3 regions of the Heyndrickxia faecalis genome follow, and region 3 is predicted to be linked to each of the others. Evidence: a T-box and tRNA genes for the amino acid it is inferred to sense, from the RefSeq annotation. Region 3 holds a T-box; the other regions hold tRNA genes.
What was found. The T-box of region 3 lies ahead of pheS (phenylalanine--tRNA ligase subunit alpha). A T-box ahead of a tRNA ligase gene usually reads a tRNA of that ligase, here a tRNA-Phe.

Region 1: it encodes a tRNA-Phe, which carries the amino acid that the T-box ahead of pheS (phenylalanine--tRNA ligase subunit alpha) is inferred to sense. The anticodon was not compared.
Region 2: it encodes a tRNA-Phe, which carries the amino acid that the T-box ahead of pheS (phenylalanine--tRNA ligase subunit alpha) is inferred to sense. The anticodon was not compared.

Annotation. Positions count from the first base shown of each region.
Region 1 is NZ_CP158453.1:985,493-989,810, forward strand. It holds rRNA gene ABR335_RS04470 (23S ribosomal RNA) at 1-616, shown strand, start outside; rRNA gene rrf (5S ribosomal RNA) at 793-908, shown strand; tRNA gene ABR335_RS04480 (tRNA-Asn) at 915-989, shown strand; tRNA gene ABR335_RS04485 (tRNA-Ser) at 994-1,083, shown strand; tRNA gene ABR335_RS04490 (tRNA-Glu) at 1,097-1,168, shown strand; tRNA gene ABR335_RS04495 (tRNA-Val) at 1,180-1,255, shown strand; tRNA gene ABR335_RS04500 (tRNA-Met) at 1,265-1,338, shown strand; tRNA gene ABR335_RS04505 (tRNA-Asp) at 1,351-1,426, shown strand; tRNA gene ABR335_RS04510 (tRNA-Phe) at 1,445-1,520, shown strand; tRNA gene ABR335_RS04515 (tRNA-Thr) at 1,525-1,600, shown strand; tRNA gene ABR335_RS04520 (tRNA-Tyr) at 1,609-1,690, shown strand; tRNA gene ABR335_RS04525 (tRNA-Trp) at 1,699-1,772, shown strand; tRNA gene ABR335_RS04530 (tRNA-His) at 1,781-1,856, shown strand; tRNA gene ABR335_RS04535 (tRNA-Gln) at 1,864-1,935, shown strand; tRNA gene ABR335_RS04540 (tRNA-Gly) at 1,939-2,013, shown strand; tRNA gene ABR335_RS04545 (tRNA-Cys) at 2,019-2,092, shown strand; tRNA gene ABR335_RS04550 (tRNA-Leu) at 2,102-2,183, shown strand; gene ABR335_RS04555 (YetF domain-containing protein) at 2,425-2,682, opposite strand; gene ABR335_RS04560 (hypothetical protein) at 2,686-2,889, opposite strand; gene ABR335_RS04565 (LLM class flavin-dependent oxidoreductase) at 3,263-4,282, shown strand.
Region 2 is NZ_CP158453.1:1,260,295-1,264,612, reverse strand. It holds gene ABR335_RS05980 (isochorismate synthase) at 1-13, opposite strand, end outside; gene ABR335_RS05975 (1,4-dihydroxy-2-naphthoate polyprenyltransferase) at 279-1,202, shown strand; tRNA gene ABR335_RS05970 (tRNA-Glu) at 1,367-1,438, opposite strand; tRNA gene ABR335_RS05965 (tRNA-Ser) at 1,444-1,535, opposite strand; tRNA gene ABR335_RS05960 (tRNA-Asn) at 1,539-1,613, opposite strand; tRNA gene ABR335_RS05955 (tRNA-Ile) at 1,619-1,692, opposite strand; tRNA gene ABR335_RS05950 (tRNA-Gly) at 1,697-1,770, opposite strand; tRNA gene ABR335_RS05945 (tRNA-His) at 1,778-1,850, opposite strand; tRNA gene ABR335_RS05940 (tRNA-Phe) at 1,874-1,949, opposite strand; tRNA gene ABR335_RS05935 (tRNA-Asp) at 1,958-2,030, opposite strand; tRNA gene ABR335_RS05930 (tRNA-Met) at 2,033-2,106, opposite strand; tRNA gene ABR335_RS05925 (tRNA-Ser) at 2,124-2,216, opposite strand; tRNA gene ABR335_RS05920 (tRNA-Ile) at 2,235-2,311, opposite strand; tRNA gene ABR335_RS05915 (tRNA-Met) at 2,327-2,400, opposite strand; tRNA gene ABR335_RS05910 (tRNA-Ala) at 2,425-2,500, opposite strand; tRNA gene ABR335_RS05905 (tRNA-Pro) at 2,514-2,590, opposite strand; tRNA gene ABR335_RS05900 (tRNA-Arg) at 2,604-2,677, opposite strand; tRNA gene ABR335_RS05895 (tRNA-Leu) at 2,695-2,780, opposite strand; tRNA gene ABR335_RS05890 (tRNA-Gly) at 2,790-2,864, opposite strand; tRNA gene ABR335_RS05885 (tRNA-Leu) at 2,880-2,961, opposite strand; tRNA gene ABR335_RS05880 (tRNA-Lys) at 2,968-3,043, opposite strand; tRNA gene ABR335_RS05875 (tRNA-Val) at 3,210-3,282, opposite strand; rRNA gene rrf (5S ribosomal RNA) at 3,291-3,406, opposite strand; rRNA gene ABR335_RS05865 (23S ribosomal RNA) at 3,540-4,318, opposite strand, start outside.
Region 3 is NZ_CP158453.1:1,434,112-1,438,429, forward strand. It holds partial or broken gene ABR335_RS06750 (IS4 family transposase) at 1-870, shown strand, start outside; gene ABR335_RS06755 (hypothetical protein) at 872-1,297, shown strand; gene sspI (small acid-soluble spore protein SspI) at 1,324-1,536, opposite strand; gene ABR335_RS06765 (TrmH family RNA methyltransferase) at 1,641-2,396, shown strand; gene ABR335_RS06770 (hypothetical protein) at 2,545-2,679, shown strand; T-box leader at 2,759-2,992, shown strand; gene pheS (phenylalanine--tRNA ligase subunit alpha) at 3,042-4,079, shown strand; gene pheT (phenylalanine--tRNA ligase subunit beta) at 4,092-4,318, shown strand, end outside.

The DNA of each region.
Region 1 (4,318 bases), 450 kb from region 3:
CCAAAGGTTCCCTCAGAATGGTTGGAAATCATTCGCAGAGTGTAAAGGCATAAGGGAGCTTGACTGCGAGACTTACAAGTCGAGCAGGGACGAAAGTCGGGCTTAGTGATCCGGTGGTTCCGCATGGAAGGGCCATCGCTCAACGGATAAAAGCTACCCTGGGGATAACAGGCTGATCTCCCCCAAGAGTCCACATCGACGGGGAGGTTTGGCACCTCGATGTCGGCTCATCGCATCCTGGGGCTGTAGTCGGTCCCAAGGGTTGGGCTGTTCGCCCATTAAAGCGGTACGCGAGCTGGGTTCAGAACGTCGTGAGACAGTTCGGTCCCTATCCGTCGCGGGCGCAGGAAATTTGAGAGGAGCTGTCCTTAGTACGAGAGGACCGGGATGGACGCACCGCTGGTGTACCAGTTGTCTTGCCAAAGGCATCGCTGGGTAGCTATGTGCGGAAGGGATAAGTGCTGAAAGCATCTAAGCATGAAGCCCCCCTCAAGATGAGATTTCCCACAGTTTATACTGGTAAGATCCCTGAAAGATGATCAGGTTGATAGGTCCGGGGTGGAAGCGCGGCGACGCGTGGAGCTGACGGATACTAATCGATCGAGGACTTAACCAAATAGAAAAGTGAAGGCCGCCTTGAAAAAGGTGCGCTGGAGCTAGACAATTCTCAAAGTTAGAAGTAAAAACGCATTCTCCGTTTACAGTTTTTTCTCCCATCCGGTTTTCAGGGAATCACATAATTCCTGTTGATAAGAAATGAAAACTTTGTTATAATGATTTTTGTCATTAAGGTCCGGTGGCGATGGCGGAAAGGTCACACCCGTTCCCATCCCGAACACGGAAGTTAAGCTTTCCAGCGCCGATGGTAGTTGGGGGTTTCCCCCTGCGAGAGTAGGACGCTGCCGGGCTTGTATTCCGCAGTAGCTCAGTGGTAGAGCAATCGGCTGTTAACCGATCGGTCGTAGGTTCGAATCCTACCTGCGGAGCCATCATGGAGAGCTGTCCGAGAGGCCGAAGGAGCACGATTGGAAATCGTGTAGGCGGCTAAAAGCTGTCTCAAGGGTTCGAATCCCTTGCTCTCCGTCATGATCCATATGGCCCGTTGGTCAAGCGGTTAAGACACCGCCCTTTCACGGCGGTAACACGGGTTCGAATCCCGTACGGGTCATCATTATAACTGGAGGATTAGCTCAGCTGGGAGAGCGTCTGCCTTACAAGCAGAGGGTCGGCGGTTCGATCCCGTCATCCTCCACCATTTTATCATCGCGGGGTGGAGCAGTCTGGTAGCTCGTCGGGCTCATAACCCGAAGGTCGCAGGTTCAAATCCTGCCCCCGCAATTTACATATAAAGGTCCCGTAGTGTAGCGGTTATCACGCCTGCCTGTCACGCAGGAGATCGCGGGTTCGATTCCCGTCGGGACCGCCATCCATTTTACATAATTGTGGCTCGGTAGCTCAGTCGGTAGAGCAAAGGACTGAAAATCCTTGTGTCGGCGGTTCGATTCCGTCCCGAGCCACCATTTGGCCGGTCTAGCTCAATTGGTAGAGCAACTGACTTGTAATCAGTAGGTTGGGGGTTCAAGTCCTCTGGCCGGCACCACGCAATATGGAGGGGTAGCGAAGTGGCTAAACGCGGCGGACTGTAAATCCGCTCCCTCAGGGTTCGGCGGTTCGAATCCGTCCCCCTCCATTTTTTAAAGGGGCATAGTTTAAAGGTAGAACAGAGGTCTCCAAAACCTCCAGTGTGGGTTCGATTCCTACTGCCCCTGCCATTATGATGGCGGTTGTGGCGAAGTGGTTAACGCACCGGATTGTGGCTCCGGCATTCGTGGGTTCGATTCCCACCATCCGCCCCATATTTATTGGGCCATAGCCAAGCGGTAAGGCAACGGACTTTGACTCCGTCATGCGCTGGTTCGAATCCAGCTGGCCCAGTATGCGGAAGTAGTTCAGTGGTAGAACATCACCTTGCCAAGGTGGGGGTCGCGGGTTCGAATCCCGTCTTCCGCTCCATTGATGGCGGCATAGCCAAGAGGTAAGGCAGAGGTCTGCAAAACCTTTATCACCGGTTCGATTCCGGTTGCCGCCTCCATCATATCATGCCGGTGTGGCGGAATTGGCAGACGCGCACGACTCAAAATCGTGTTCCTTCGGGAGTGTCGGTTCGACCCCGACCACCGGTATAATAGCATCACATTGAAAGCTGATGCCAAATGGAACGCTTCTCAAGATAAAGAGAAGCGTTTTTTTATTGCAATTATATTATTGAAGCCGAGGCCAATTTAAGTGGCTGCTTGAAAGCGTACACTTGTGAGTATCTATAGTTGTTTAACTTGTACAAAAAGGGAATTGATCTAATAAGAAAGGTTTGGAAATACTATCTTAGATTTTCCTTTTATAATGAGAACAGAACTGGGCAGCCTACTATTTACTAGGGTTGTTTTTTCTTTTTTTTACCGTAATCGTCCCATCTTTTTCAAGATAGGCCTGGTCAATTTCATCAAGCAAAAATACGCCCTGCTTTCTCAATAACTCCGACAGTTGATTCATATCAATTTTATTTTTTTTCAGTACGACTTTGTTAATTTTTCCTTTATCGATAATCACCGTTTTATCCCCGATAAGGAATTTTTCCAGTTTATCATAGCGATAAATGAGGATGTCAAAAATGATTTTAATGATGACCTAAACAGAAAGCATCACAAGAATGTAGTACCATTTTACACTTGGGTCATAAAGGCCGTTGCCGACGATTTCAGACAGCATTATGCTCCAGATGAAGTCGATTGGCGTAAGGTTTGAAATGCTTTTGGCGCCGGTACATTTTAGACAAAAAATGAGCGCAAGAAAGCCCATAATCAATTTTAATAAGTCCATGCCAATTTGCATCGCTAACCCCCTCCTTTAAAAGGTCCGGTTTTCTCTCGATTGTTCACTTTTACGGGGCTTTCCAACGATTGATCCAGTTATGCATACTGCTTCAACAAGCAGTCTATTTTCCATTTCGCCAACTTCATGAAGTTTGGATACCAATGCTCTTTCTGCTGCTTCTATTGGGAAGCTTGTACCCGAAACACCCAACGCCCATGGGTCCGATCATACGAGCACTGTTTTTCATTGCATTTTCCCTTAATTTCAGTATCATAAACGAACGTTCTCATCATTGGGATACACCGGACAGGTTAGGCAAATCATTTTGTTTTGGGAATCTGTTATTTTACAATAGATCTATCTTCACGAGTAGAAGGAAAGGAAGCGGACAATGGGTAGTCAAAAAAAGTTGAATGACGTTGCATTTTCGGTTTTAGATTTGATCCCCGTTTTATCTGGAAAGACACCGGCAGATTCGTTTAAAAATAGCCTAAGCCTCGCACAGCATGTTGAAAATTGGGGCTACAAACGATACTGGCTCGCGGAGCACCATAATATGGTGGGAGTAGCCAGCTCTGCAACGGCTGTTTTAGTCGGGTATATAGCGGCAGGGACGAAAACCATCCGTGTCGGGTCTGGCGGTGTGATGCTTCCAAATCATGCACCGCTTGTCGTGGCTGAGCAGTTTGGAACACTGGGTTCCATCTATCCAGGCAGAATTGATCTCGGCCTTGGCCGTGCGCCGGGTACAGACCAATTGACAGCTGCGGCGCTCAGAAGGAATTTAAGGGGCGGGGAAATGGATTTTCCGGATAATGTCCAAGAACTGATGAACTATTTTCTCTCGGATAAAGAACGCAGGACGTATGCACGGGCCGTCGTGGCAGAAGGGGTGGATGTTCCGGTTTGGCTTCTTGGGTCAAGTACATACAGTGCCACACTTGCTGCCAGGCTCGGCCTGCCGTTTTCGTTTGCAAGCCATTTTGCACCAGCGCAATTGTTTGATGCTTTATACCTTTATCGGGAGAACTTCAAACCGTCCAAGTATTTGCAAAAGCCATATGTGATTGCGTGTGTGAATGGCGTAGCAGCTGACACAGATGCAGAAGCAGAAAGGATCGCAACAAGCCTGTACCAGTTTTTCCTCGGCGTTATCCGTGGAAAATCGCAGACGCTGCAGCCGCCTGTCGATAGCATGAACGGGATTTGGACTCCGTTTGAAAAAGAAGCGGCATTGCGTCAGCTTGAATATGCTTTTATCGGTTCAAAACAGACAATCAAAGAGAAAATGGAAGAATTTTTGGATGATACACAGGTCGATGAGTTGATGTTTGTATCGCATATTTACAACCATGAAGAGCGGCTGCGGTCTTATGAGATCCTAAGTGAACTGAAGGAAGATCATGCGTGAATAGGGGAGCTGTTTTGCTTCCCTTTTTCACAAAAT
Region 2 (4,318 bases), 170 kb from region 3:
TTTTTTCTTTCATTAATATATCCTCATTAGCCAAAAGATCTCCTCCAAACCTCTCTTGCTTTTTGCCGGGCCATCTATCACAGTTTTCATATGAAAACTTAACATTTTTATGAACATACCTCATCTATTATATAAAATTTGCCGGTTAAATTCAGCAAAACGGCTTAAAATAAGATTGCCAACCAAATACATTGACACATGGGCCTGATTTCCCTAAACTTTAAATGTACTAATTTCGCCATATTTATATAAGAATAGCATAAAAGGAGAGTAAGAAGATGAATGCGCAATCTTCTCCATCAATCGGCCCTGACAAAGGCTGGCGGATCTGGTGGCAATTAACACGGCCCCATACTTTAACGGCCGGTTTTGTGCCTGTCATTCTCGGGACAGTACTAGCTTTGGGCATTGCCCGCATCAATCTGCTGCTGTTTGCTGCAATGCTGGTTGCAACCCTGTTAATTCAGGCAGCAACCAATATGTTTAATGAATATTACGATTACAAACGCGGCCTTGATACCGAGCATTCCGTCGGGATCGGCGGGGCAATCGTCAGAAACGGCATCAAACCGAAAACGGTGCTCCACCTCGCCTTTGCTTTTTTCGGCGCAGCCATGCTGATCGGCGTTTACATTTGCTCGCAAAGTTCCTGGTGGATCGCTGTAATCGGCACTGTCTGCATGCTTGTTGCTTATCTTTACACTGCAGGGCCTTTTCCAATTTCATCGACGCCGCTTGGCGAACTGATTTCCGGCTTTTTTATGGGTGTAATTATTATATTAATATCGTTTTTTATCCAGACAAAAACGATCACATGGCCGATTGTATTTATTTCGATTCCGATTATGATTTTAATCGGTGCCATTATGCTGTCGAATAATATCCGCGATCTGGACGGCGATAAAGCAAATGGCAGAAAAACAATCGCCATTCTGCTCGGCCGGAAAGGAGCCATCCTGCTTCTGGCCGCAATGTTTGCCCTTTCCTATCTCTGGATGGCCGGGCTCGTTTTGTTCGGTGTTGTAACCCCGTGGGTATTGCTCGTTTTTGTCAGCACACCGAAACCGGTCCGGGCCATTAAAGGCTTTATTGGAAAAAGTGAACCGTTGCAAATGCTGCCTGCCATGAAAGCAACCGCACAGACAAACACCATTTTCGGGGTGCTTTTATCCATCAGCTTTTTGATCGATCATTTTATTTAAAAACAAACGGCGGAGTGTTGCACTCCGCCGTTTGTTTTTGCGTTTTTTCTATCATACTTTAACGGACCCGTAGCCTGGGTGAAGTCCTGAAGAGGTTTGCAGAAGTGAAAAAACGCGCAAAAAAAGCTGCTCCGGAAGTTTCCGGAACAGCTTCGTGACCAGTATGACCCGTACGGGATTCGAACCCGTGTTACCGCCGTGAAAGGGCGGTGTCTTAACCGCTTGACCAACGGGCCGGAAATGGCGGAGAAGGAGGGATTTGAACCCTCGCGCCGCTAATCGCGACCTACACCCTTAGCAGGGGCGCCTCTTCAGCCACTTGAGTACTTCTCCATATGGCTCCGCAGGTAGGATTCGAACCTACGACCGATCGGTTAACAGCCGATTGCTCTACCACTGAGCTACTGCGGAATATATGGGCCTAAATGGACTTGAACCATCGACCTCACGCTTATCAGGCGTGCGCTCTAACCAGCTGAGCTATAGGCCCAAAGTGGAGCGGGTGATGGGAATCGAACCCACGACAACAGCTTGGAAGGCTGTGGTTTTACCACTAAACTACACCCGCAGCAAAGGGCGGATGATGGGAATCGAACCCATGAATGCCGGAGCCACAATCCGGTGCGTTAACCACTTCGCCACAACCGCCATATATTTTTCATTGAAACCAATGGTGGCTCGGGACGGAATCGAACCGCCGACACAAGGATTTTCAGTCCTTTGCTCTACCGACTGAGCTACCGAGCCAAAACAAGCGGTCCCGACGGGAATCGAACCCGCGATCTCCTGCGTGACAGGCAGGCGTGATAACCGCTACACCACGGGACCAATTGCGGGGGCAGGATTTGAACCTGCGACCTTCGGGTTATGAGCCCGACGAGCTACCAGACTGCTCCACCCCGCGATGATAAAATAATGAAATGGCGGAGGAAGAGGGATTCGAACCCCCGCGCGGTGTAACCCGCCTGTCGGTTTTCAAGACCGATCCCTTCAGCCAGACTTGGGTATTCCTCCGTATGAAAAAATAAAAAATGGTGGACCTTGTAGGACTCGAACCTACGACCGGACGGTTATGAGCCGTCTGCTCTAACCAGCTGAGCTAAAGGTCCGATATATACAAAATATAGCGGCGGAGGGGATCGAACCCCCGACCTCACGGGTATGAACCGTACGCTCTAGCCAGCTGAGCTACGCCGCCGTTATTTGACTCTGTTTGGTGGATTGGTGGAGCCTAGCGGGATCGAACCGCTGACCTCCTGCGTGCAAAGCAGGCGCTCTCCCAGCTGAGCTAAGGCCCCGTTATGATCTTCATGGTCGGGAAGACAGGATTTGAACCTGCGACCCCATGGTCCCTAACCATGTGCTCTGCCAAGCTGAGCTACTTCCCGAAAAAGGAATAAGCGCGCCCAAGAGGAGTCGAACCCCTAACCTTTTGATCCGTAGTCAAACGCTCTATCCAATTGAGCTATGGGCGCATTTGTCATGGTACTGATGCCGAGGACCGGAGTCGAACCGGTACGGTAGTCACCTACCGCAGGATTTTAAGTCCTGTGCGTCTGCCAATTCCGCCACCCCGGCGGGATAAAATGGAGCGGAAGACGGGATTCGAACCCGCGACCCCCACCTTGGCAAGGTGATGTTCTACCACTGAACTACTTCCGCATATCATGTAAACAGTGCGGGTGAAGGGAGTCGAACCCCCACGCCTTACGGCGCCAGATCCTAAGTCTGGTGCGTCTGCCAATTCCGCCACACCCGCGATAAATGGTGAGCCATGCAGGATTCGAACCTGCGACCCTCTGATTAAAAGTCAGATGCTCTACCAACTGAGCTAATGGCTCATATCCGATAACGACATTACTTGTCACAAAGAGAATTATACTATATTGGGTTAAATATGTACATATCTATTTTTAAGATTCCCGGGAAGTATGGTGCCGGTCACAAGCCAGTATCCCCAACCTTCCGATGGAAGCCGGTTGCACCTGAATCGGAACGGCATAAAAATGGAGGATGACGGGATCGAACCGCCGACCCTCTGCTTGTAAGGCAGACGCTCTCCCAGCTGAGCTAATCCTCCGTATTATGGCCCGGCAACGTCCTACTCTCGCAGGGGGAGACCCCCAACTACCATCGGCGCTGGAAAGCTTAACTTCCGAGTTCGGGATGTGTTCGGGTGTGACCTTTCCGCCATTATCACCGGACCTGTATAATTTTGGGATGTGTTCCCTGAAAACCGGATAGGAGAAAAAACTGTAAACGGAGAATAGCTTTGGTTTCTAACTTTGAGAATTGTCCAGCTCCAGCGCCTTTGGCAAGGCACCTCCGCTTTTCTGTTTGGTTAAGTCCTCGATCGATTAGTATCCGTCAGCTCCACGCGTCGCCGCGCTTCCACCCCGGACCTATCAACCTGATCATCTTTCAGGGATCTTACCAGTATAAACTGTGGGAAATCTCATCTTGAGGGGGGCTTCATGCTTAGATGCTTTCAGCACTTATCCCTTCCGCACATAGCTACCCAGCGATGCCTTTGGCAAGACAACTGGTACACCAGCGGTGCGTCCATCCCGGTCCTCTCGTACTAAGGACAGCTCCTCTCAAATTTCCTGCGCCCGCGACGGATAGGGACCGAACTGTCTCACGACGTTCTGAACCCAGCTCGCGTACCGCTTTAATGGGCGAACAGCCCAACCCTTGGGACCGACTACAGCCCCAGGATGCGATGAGCCGACATCGAGGTGCCAAACCTCCCCGTCGATGTGGACTCTTGGGGGAGATCAGCCTGTTATCCCCAGGGTAGCTTTTATCCGTTGAGCGATGGCCCTTCCATGCGGAACCACCGGATCACTAAGCCCGACTTTCGTCCCTGCCCGACTTGTAAGTCTCGCAGTCAAGCTCCCTTATGCCTTTACACTCTGCGAATGATTTCCAACCATTCTGAGGGAACCTTTGGGCGCCTCCGTTACCTTTTAGGAGGCGACCGCCCCAGTCAAACTGCCTGCCTGACACTGTCTCCCACCCCGGTAAGGGGTGCGGGTTAGAATTTCAATACAGCCAGGGTAGTATCCCACCGATGCCTCCGCCGAAGCTGGCGCTCCGGTTTCCAAGGCTCCTAC
Region 3 (4,318 bases):
TCATGCCCATTGACTTCTCTTTACTCAGTTCCAAGAAGGCTCAGATTAATGGAATCTCTGAACAAATTGATAAACGTACCTGTGGGTATAAACGCCGTAAAAATGCTTTACAGTCAGAACCCGAACAGATCCCTAGTATGCTCAAACGAGCGCTTGCCAGTGGAATAAATGCAAGCTATGTTCTAATGGATTCTTGGTTTACTTTGCCTCCACTTGTCAAAGCCATTGTGGAACAAGGTTTAGACGTGATTGGCATGGTCAAGGAAACAAAACAACGTTGACGGAAAGCTGGTTTCGTTAAAGCAGCTCTATCGCCTGGCTCAACCCCTACAGTCGAAGAAGGGTATCCTTCGCTCTATCCGTACCGTTATGGCGAATGGAACTCCTGTAAAAGTTATATTCGTTCAAAACAGAAACAAGAAAAGTGAATGGCTTGCCCTCCTCAGTACGGACTGCACCCTTTCCGAACAGGAAATTGTTCGAATCTATGGGATGCGTTGGGATATTGAAGTGTTCTTTAAGACGACAAAATCGCTTTTAAAACTTGAAAAAGAGCTCCAAAGTCGCTCGTATGATGGGTTAATCAGCCATACCACTATTGTATTTGCACGTTTTATCGTGCTATCGTGGCAAAACCGCTGCAACACCGATCAAAGAACAATAGGCAGGCTGTTTTATGAACTTTGCGACGAAGTAAATGAACTTGATTGGGCTGTTGCATTGCAGCAGTTAATCGAGCTTCTTCAAGACGCACTAAAACAGACCAATAAAAGATTTAAAAAGTTAATTCAAAGTCAACTGGAACAGTGGATCTCTGGCCTACCTAGTTATATCAAAGCTTATTTGCCAATTTCACTCTGCGAAAGTTGAGTTGAAAGAAAAGGATTTTGTTGCTTTTTTAACAGAGGCTGGCAGATATGATAAAACAGCGGAGAAGTGTACGGTTTGCGGGATCATTTTGCCATCGTTTTCGGATTATTTGCTGAGAGGGCCGGCGGGAGCACTGGGGACAAAGTATAATGTGTTCAGCTATAGTGAACAAGGGCTGACCGTCATTCCAATCAATAATATTACGGGCAATATGTTACCGGACGAATCGGCATTTATTCCGGGAGAAAAGATCACAAGCATGAAAACTGTTTCGAAGCTGACTTACCACAGATTGTATGTTGGGACTTCGGATGGTACGGCTGTTTTCCGATTAAACAAAGTGCTGATTGGTTACGGGTGGCATAAAAGAAATTTGCCGTCATTCATTGCAACTGTAAACGGATTGGAAGAGCCGGTGCACATATAGAAGGAGCGGCTCTTTCCGCTCCCTTGTTACGCCTGGCTCAGCCCCTGCTCGAGCGTTTCCAGCATCATTTTTTGTTCCTGTGTATCCGCATGGTTCCAAATGACTTCAAAGAGGACGCCGAGCCCCGGGAGCATTTTTTCTTCGCCCCTTTGAATGGCATCGACAATCGTATCTTTTAACTGATCCTGCGTGTCCTCTTTTACATTGTGAATGACTGCTTTTCGCAAGTCCAAATCCATTTCGGTTCAGCTCCTTTGATCGCTTTCACTGCTAGCATTTCACATGGCCACAATTTTTATGTATACTATTCCAAGGAAAACTTAACGAAAAGGGAGCAAACACGTTGAAATACATACAATCCTTGCAAAATCCGCAAGTAAAGCATTGGAAAAAACTCGCCGCGAAAAAAGAACGCGAAAAAACATTTACTTATTTGCTGGAAGGGTTCCATCTCGTCGAAGAAGCGCTGAAAGAAGAAGTAGTGACAGAAATTATTGTTGAAGAAGGTGTGGACCTGCCAAACCGCTGGAATACGGAAGGGGTGCCGGTAACCACTGTCACGCATGAAATCAGCAAAACGCTTGCTGATACAGAAACGACGCAAGGCATTTTTGCTGTGTGCCGGATGAAAAAACAGCCGTCCAAAATCATCGGCAGGCGTTATCTTTTAATTGATGCCGTGCAGGATCCCGGCAATACAGGAACGATGATCCGGACGGCGGACGCAGCCGGGTTTGATGCCGTTATTTTCGGCAAGGGCACGGCGGATCCGTACAGCCCGAAAGTGTTGCGTGCGGCACAAGGAAGCCATCTCCACGTCGGGCTTTTAAAAGGCGATTTAAACATGTGGATTGAAAAACTGAACGAAGCGGCAGTGCCGGTTTACGGAACAGCGCTTGAAAACGGCGTAACGTTTCGCGAAGTAAATCCAGGTGATGCCTTTGCGATCCTTGTTGGCAATGAAGGAAGCGGCGTACACCCTGACTTGCTTGCGCAAACGGAACAAAATTTGTCCATCCCGATTTTCGGCAAAAGCGAGTCGCTAAATGTTGCGGTGGCAGCCGGCATTTTAATGTATGACTTTGCGATGCGGTCGTAATTTCGGCGGAAAAAGTGAATGTATCCATGTTTGAGGCAAAAAAGCAGACCTATAAAATGCATGAGGTGAAGCAGCGGCAGAAAGATGAAAAACAGCTGGGACAATTTTTCAGTATGGGTGCCAATAAGGAACGGGGGAGGGCGTTTTTGTGAGAGCGGGTGCACTGCTTGACCAGGATAAAAAGGTGACCCTCAGCACGTTCATTTATTGCGAAAAACGGGAAATATTCAGCGTGAAAACGGCCGCGCCTGTGACTAAAATGGGAAGGCACTTTATCCTCTAAGATAAACATCTAGAGAGAGGTCACTTTCCGTTTGAAATTGCGGGCATTTCCCGCTATAATAAAACATAATTGAAAAATGATAAAAACCATGACAGGGAAAAGTAGCTTGATCTTCGCCATGCAGGGAGAAAATGCCGTAGACTGGAAGCATTTTTATGGGGAAATGAAGCGAAGTTCACCCCTCGAGTTGCCGCTTGGACCATTGCCTGCAATGTAAAGGCGGGACGGTTAAAAGCCGTTATTGAAATGAAGCGAACATAATTTAATTATGTTAATTAGGGTGGTACCGCGAACCATTTGCCTCGTCCCTTTTCCAGGGCGGGGCTTTTTTAACGCCCAAAACTTAAAGGAGGTACAAGAAAATGGAAGAAACGTTGAAAGCACTGCAAACCGAAGCGCTTGCCAAAATTGAAGCGGCTACTGATTTAAAAACGCTGAACGAGATTCGTGTCGCCTATCTCGGCAAAAAAGGCCCGATTACGGAAGTTTTGCGCGGCATGGGAAAGCTGTCAGCGGAAGAACGGCCGAAAATGGGTGCGCTCGCCAATGAAGTGCGTGCCGCCATTCAAACAGGTATCGAAAAAAAGCAGGCGGCATTGGAAGCGGAAGCCGTCGAGCGACAATTGGCATCTGAAAAAATTGATGTCACGCTGCCGGGCCGCCCGGTAAAAGCAGGCAGCCACCATCCGCTTACAAAAGTCATTGAGGAAATTGAAGACTTGTTTATCGGGATGGGCTATACGATTGCCGAGGGGCCGGAAGTGGAAACCGATTACTACAATTTTGAAGCGCTGAACCTGCCGAAAGGGCATCCGGCACGCGATATGCAGGATACCTTTTACATAACCGATGAAATTTTGCTCAGGACCCATACTTCACCAAACCAAGCGCGGACAATGGAAAAACATCACGGCAAAGGGCCAGTCAAAATCATCTGCCCAGGGAAAGTATACCGCCGCGACAATGATGATGCGACCCATTCCCACCAGTTTATGCAGATTGAAGGGCTCGTTGTTGACGAAAACATTACGATGGCCGATTTAAAAGGGACGTTGGAAGTGTTTGCAAAAAAATTATTCGGCGAAGACCGTGAAATCCGGCTGCGCCCGAGCTTTTTCCCGTTCACCGAACCGAGTGTTGAAATGGATATTTCATGTAAAATGTGCGGTGGGCACGGTTGCCATGTTTGCAAAGGCACGGGCTGGATTGAAATTTTGGGCGCCGGCATGGTCCACCCGCGCGTATTACGGATGTCCGGCTTTGATCCGGAAAAATATACCGGTTTTGCATTTGGCATGGGGCCGGAGCGGATTGCGATGCTGAAATACGGCGTTGATGACATCCGCCACTTTTACACAAATGACATTCGTTTTTTACGGCAGTTTTCCGTACAAGAATAAGGAGGGTCAAACATGTTTGTTTCATATAAATGGCTGCAGGAATATGTAGATTTGGACGGCATTTCGCCGGAAGAACTGGCTGAAAAAATTACGCGGACCGGGATTGAAGTCGAAAGCGTGGCATTTAAGGGGGAAGGCATTAAAAATGTCGTTGTCGGGCATGTTTTGGAAAAAGAAAAGCATCCGAACGCCGATAAATTAAACAAATGCCTGGTTGATATCGGGGAAGGTGAGCCTGT